One region of the uncultured Acetobacterium sp. genome, then DNA from elsewhere that is predicted to be linked to it. Evidence: predicted binding sites of a transcription regulator. Region 1 holds the regulator's gene; the other holds the start of a gene.

Region 1 (3,183 bases):
CTGCCAATTGTGCAGTGTGCGGGCGAAGGTCTGACCCCTTGGTCATCACGGATCGCCCCTACGGGACAATATTTTATTCAACTTATATTGCTTTATTCTATTAACTTAATTTACTATGTTTTTATTTGCTGCAAACCTTAACCATCGCTGGCCGGATCACCTTACCCTTAAATTTGTAGCCTTTTTGGAAAACATCAATAATATCCTGGTCTTCCTTTTCGTCATCCGCACCGACCGCCACACCGTGGTGGAGATTCGGATCGAAGGGACCTTCACAAACAATTTCTTCTAGACCTTCTTCTTTAAGGACATCCTTGAGCTGTCTAAAAACCATATCTAATCCGTCAATATAACCCCTGGCTTCCTCGCTGGCATCGGTTAAGGCGGCTTCGGCTCGTTCTAAGTTGTCCATAACTGGCAACAGCTTAGTCGCAAAGTTTTCTGATGCAAACTGATACATTTCTGTTTTTTCTTTTTGACTGCGCTTTTTGAAATTTTCAAAATCAGCCTGAAGTCGAACCAGTCGATTCAAGATAGCCTCATCCTCCTTTACAATCTCTTTCAAAACCTCTTCTGGCGATACCGCTTCGTCAATTTCATCTGTTAATTCCTCGTCAGTTAGCGGTTCGGCTTCATCTATCCGGGTTTTATCATTTTCTTCGATGGTCTCTGTTTTGATTTCTTCTGTTTTGATTCCCTCTTCTTTTATCATATAATCACCTATTTCATTAATAAATTTGAGATATGTAAATTTAACTCATTGCGAATGTAATTAAGCACTGACGATACATTGTCATAGTTCATCCGGGTCGGCCCGATAACCCCAAAGGCACCCATCATCTCCCCATCCAGTTCATAAGTGGAGGTGATAATGCTAAAATCCTTAAGATTTTCATTGTCATTCTCGCTGCCTATTTTGATCCGAATGACCCGATTGCCATCCTTGGATGTCATCATTTCTGACAATACCTGTTTTTCCTGGACAATATTGATCAGTTGTTTGATCTTATTGACATCACTAAATTCCGGATAATTAAAAAGGTTCGTTAGCCCAGTCGAGTGAACTTCTGAGTCATCCTCCATTAAGGCTTTCTTGAGGTGGGGGATAATCTCATGGATCAGCTTACTTTCAGCTGGCGACATTTCCTGAATCTGATCAATCAGCTCCGAACTCATGTCACTGAGAATGGTGTTTTTCAAGAATCCATTGATCACGTTGGAAAGCTTTAGCGCCAGAATCGCGTCAACCTCCTGGGAAAGGGTTACCTCAATATTCTTGGCCATCCCCTCCTGGGTCACTACTACCATAAGTACCCTGTTTTTAATTAAAGAAACAATCTGAACATGCTTGCAATTAAAATTTGTAACCCGAGGTGCCAGAACCACCGCAGTGTAATTGGTTAACTGTGATAGAACCTGCGCCGTATGGGACATCGTTGGCCCCAGTTCGGTATTGTGATCCAAAAATCCGCGATGAATATCGGTTCGGATCATTTTCTCAAGTTTCTGAATCTCCATGATTTCATCCACATAATAGCGATAGGCCTGCTGGGTTGGAATCCGTCCCGAAGAGGTATGGGGTTGAACCAGAAAACCTAATTCCTCAAGATCGGCCATTTCATTACGGATGGTCGCCGGGCTGATGCCCAGGTTACATCTTTTTGAAAGGGTACGGGAGCCAACCGGCTCGGCGGTATTGATGTAATCACGGATGATCACTTCGAGTATTTTCTTTTTACGTGCATTAAGTTCCATGATTCACCTCGTTATTAGCACTCACAATAATCGAGTGCTAACATCTGAATTAAATATAACATCCTGCTCCTACTTTGTCAACTAGTTTCTATAATAGCTTACTCACCTTTTAAAGTTTTCTTAAGATATTTTTTTGATCTGATTTCATCTATAAAAAGGCCATAAATACCTGATTGGCAAAGTCTTGTCCTCGCGGTGTCAGCTTTAAATCCACGCCATCCCATTGCAACAAGCCATCGGCAATCAGCGGCTTGATTACTTCTCCATAAGAGACAAAATAACTCTGACCAAAGCGGGCGATAAAATCAGCCTCCCGAATTCCAGCCAGCTTGCGCAAACCTAAAAACATCCACTCACTCATCATTTCCTGGGCTTCCATCAGCGGCTCTAAACTTCCCGGGGATTCTCCGGCTGTTAATCGATCAATATATTGACTGAGTTTAGTGGTATTGCCGTAACGCCTGCCATTATAGTAACCATGGGCACCCAGGCCAAAGCCCAGATAGCTTGCCAGCTCCCAATATTTAAGATTGTGGCGGCTTTGATAGCCCGGTTTACAGTAACTGGAGATTTCATAGTGCGCGTAGCCCTGTTCCTTTAGAAAAGCATCCACTGCCCAATGCATTTCCCGCTCCTCATCTTCATCCGGCAGATTAAGCTGTCCTGCCTCAACCCAGTTGGCCATTGGAGTGCCTGGCTCTAAAATCAGGCTGTAACAGGACAGATGGGTCGGCGAAAACGCCATTAGCGCTGTCAATGTCTCGATCACATCAAATAACTTCTGACCCGGTAATCCCACCATCACATCGACGCTGATGTTTTCAAAGCCGGTGCTTTTTAAAATCTCCATCGATTTAATAAAGTCCGACTGACTGTGAACCCGACCGAGGATTTTAAGCAGAAAGTCCTGCCAGGCCTGTAGGCCGATACTGATCCGGTTGATCCCCGCTTTTTTGTAATGACTGGCCTTTTCTTTGGTTAAGGTTCCCGGATTAATTTCGATCGTGATCTCAGCCTCATCTTTAATCACAAAGACTTCCCTTAAAAGGAACAGGCTTTTTTCAATATGTTCAGCCGCAACCGAGGATGGGGTGCCACCGCCAAAATAAATCGTGTCAACGACCGGCCTAACCGAATCGATATTCACTGCGGCAAAATTTTTTATTTCTTGATATAGGGCTTTAAAATAATCTGTGATTTTCTCCTCACCCAGACAGGAAAAGGAAGCAAAATCGCAGTAAGCACATTTTTTTAGGCAAAATGGTATATGGCAATAGATTCCCACTGTTTTTTGTGGATTACTGGCATGTTCCTGAATTTTTATGGTATTCATGATTACTCCTCTCATTTTAAAGACTTTTTTTCTTAAGTTTATGCTATAATCATAACATAGTCATCACTTATAATCATTGCATTGTTATTGCCTTG
Region 2 (3,183 bases), on a different contig from region 1:
TAGCGGATTTCGCATGGTGCAGCAAACAACTGATTAACAATTGATCGGTACGGTAAATTTAAGATCCTGTGTCTCAATCAAACGCCTGGCTACATCAGTTTGCTGATGTTTTTGGTAAAGGCAACCACGTCGTCAAGGGGCAATCCGGCAATCAGGCGCGCCTGATTGTAAAGCAGCTCGGTGTAAAGGGCAAACTGCTCATCATCTGCTTCAAAGTAGGTCTGCAGTTTTTGATAAACCGGATGGTTCTTGTTGATTTCCAGCACTTTCTTGGCCTTGACATCGCCACCCTGGGGCATCGTGTTTAAGGTCATTTCCATTTCGATTGAGAGATCCCCTTCGGTCGAAAGATAAGCCACGTCATCTTTCAGGTGAGCCGTCGTTTTTACCTTGACGACCTCATCGCCGATCAGGTCTTTCATTTTCTCCAGTAGTTTTTCATCGGCTTCAGATGTTTCGGTATCCTCATCGGTTTGATTGTCTTCCGGTGCTTCCAGACCCAAATTCTGGCTGGAAACCGAACGGAATTCCTTATCCAGATATTGTCGTAAGGTCTGAGTCACAAATTCATCAATGGTTTCGGTTAAGTAGAGAATCTCATAGTCTTTATTCTTAATAATTGAAACCTGAGGCAGTTTTTCAAGCTGGCTAACCGATGAACCAGTGGCATAATAAATGTATTTCTGATCTTCCGGCATCCGCTCCACATATTCTTTAAGGGTGACCAGCTTGCCTTCTTTAGACGAATAAAAGAGCAGGAAGTCTTGGAGTTTATCCTTGTCCTGTCCCCATTTATCGTAGGTGCCGACCTTGATCTGATTGCCAAAGGCTTTAAAGAATTTCTCATAGGTTTCACGATCATTTTCGAGCATTTTTTTAAGTTCTTCTGAAATTCGGGTATCGATTTTACGGCTGATCAACCGCAGTTGACGATCTTGCTGCAGCATTTCCCGGGAGATATTCAGTGAGATATCCTCGGAATCTACCACCCCTTTGACAAAACTAAAGTAATCTGGCAACAGCTCACTGCATTTTTCCATAATCAGGACGCCGTTTGAATAAAGTTCCAGCCCTTTTTCATAGTCTCTGGTATAGTAATCAAAGGGTGCCTGACCGGGGATATAAAGGATCGCTTTATAACTCATCGCCCCTTCAATACTCAGGTGGACATGCGCCAGCGGCGCATCAAAGCCCAGCCGCTTGTCGTGATAGAAATTGTTGTAATCCTCATCGGTCAGCTCGTTTTTATTTTTTCGCCAGATCGGGATCATCGAGTTCAGAACATCATCTGCCAGATAGGTTTCATATTCGGGATTTTCACTGTCTTTGGTGTCTTCCTTGACCCGGCTCTTTTCCTCCACCATCTTGATGGGGTAACGGATAAAGTTGGAGTAATGCTCAACCAGGTGGCGGATCCGATAGGGTTCTAAATAATCGTCGTAGTTATTATCCTCAGAATTTTCTTTGAGATAGAGGGTGATTTTTGAACCATGAGTGCTACGGGTGCCGGGTTCAATGGTATAACCATCAGCTCCTTCCGAAATCCAGACAAATGAGCTGTCACTGTCAAGCGCCTTTGATTCGACCTCAACCTTGTCGGATACCATAAAGGCCGAATAGAAGCCGACGCCAAACTGGCCAATGATATCAAAATCTTCTTCCATTTCCTGGTCGTTCTTAAAATCGCTGGAGCCGCTTTTGGCAATGGTGCCCAGGTTGTCTTCTAGTTCCGCTGCGGTCATCCCGATTCCGGTATCTTCAATGGTCAGGGTGCGGTTATCCTTGTTGGGATGAATGCGGATGTAATAGTCGTCCTTATTAAAGGTTTTATCTTTGTCGGTTAATGTTTTGTAGTAAACCTTGTCGATGGCGTCGGATGCATTTGAAATCAATTCTCTTAAAAATATTTCCTTGTTGGTGTAAATCGAATGGATCATCAAATCCATCAAACGCTTGGATTCTGATTTAAACTGCTTTTTTTCCATAACATACCTCTTCTTCATCTTGTCTTGTGTTAGCACTCTTTCTTTAAGAGTGCTAACAATATTGTAAGTAACTTTACTAAAAGTGTCAACACTTTTAATGATTCTTTAAGGCTAAATAGTCATTGAGTATTCTACTTATCTGATAAAACTTTTCATAAAAATAAAATGCCCGGACAATCATCCTTGCCGGGCATTACTTTTACAGTTTAAATTCAGTGGTAAAACGTCTGATCGCTTCTTCGGTGTTTTCCTTGCTGCCGAAGGCGGTCAGTCGGAAATAACCTTCGCCATTGGGGCCAAAACCGACACCCGGTGTTCCAACAATGTTGACCTCGTTAAGCAGTTTGTCAAAGAAGCCCCAGGAGTCCAGGCCTTCCGGTGTTTTTAACCAGATATAAGGCGCATTCACCCCGCCAAAAACTTCAATCCCAGTACTGGCGACTCCTTCTCGAATCATTTTGGCGTTATGCATATAATATTTTACGAGTGCCTTAATCTGCTCTTGACCAGCTTGCGTATAAACAGCTTCCGCACCCTTTTGAATAATATAAGGAACCCCATTAAATTTGGTACAGTGTCGGCGGTTCCACAGCTTATTGATTTCAACCGGTTGGCCCGCTTGGGTATAGCCCATCACTTCTTTAGGAACTACCACATAAGAGCAGCGGGTTCCGGTGAAGCCGGCATTTTTGGAGAAGCTTCGGAATTCGATGGCTACTTCTTTGGCGCCGTCAATTTCGTAAATGCTATGCGCCACATCGTCTTCCTGAATATAGGCTTCGTAGGCGGCATCGTATAGAATTATGGCCTGGTTGGCTTTGGCGTAGTCGACCCATTTTTTTAGCTCTGTTTTATTAATCGTGGTGCCGGTCGGGTTATTAGGGAAACACAGATAAATCAGATCCACCTTTTCGGTTGGCAATTGCGGCACAAAGCCGTTCTCAGCGGTGCAGGCCATATAGACCATCTCGCTCCACTTACCGTCGGCGCCTAATGTTCCACTGCGGCCAGCCATGACATTGCTGTCGACATAGACCGGGTAAACCGGATCGGTGATCGCGATTTTGGTATTCTGGCTGAATATTTCCTGAAAATTGGCAGTATCGCTTTTGGAACCATCACTGACAAATATTTCGTCAGTGGCCAGCTCAACCCCCCGGCTTTTAAAATCAAACGCCACAATTTTTTCCAGCAGGAA

What was found. Region 1 encodes HrcA, which represses chaperone genes, less so after heat shock. Its sites were predicted from a motif close to TGTTAGCACTCNNNNNNNNNGAGTGCTAACA; they were not measured.
Region 2: the regulator HrcA is predicted to act here: its motif matches at 2,013-2,043, upstream of htpG (molecular chaperone HtpG).

What each region holds. Positions count from the first base shown of each region.
Region 1 covers NZ_CAKMJU010000110.1:8,218-11,400, forward strand. Annotated here, with positions in the region: gene grpE (nucleotide exchange factor GrpE) at 122-712, opposite strand; gene hrcA (heat-inducible transcriptional repressor HrcA) at 721-1,755, opposite strand; gene hemW (radical SAM family heme chaperone HemW) at 1,904-3,088, opposite strand.
Region 2 covers NZ_CAKMJU010000065.1:4,397-7,579, forward strand. Annotated here, with positions in the region: gene htpG (molecular chaperone HtpG) at 90-1,985, opposite strand; partial or broken gene QZ998_RS10165 (LL-diaminopimelate aminotransferase) at 2,185-3,183, opposite strand, start outside.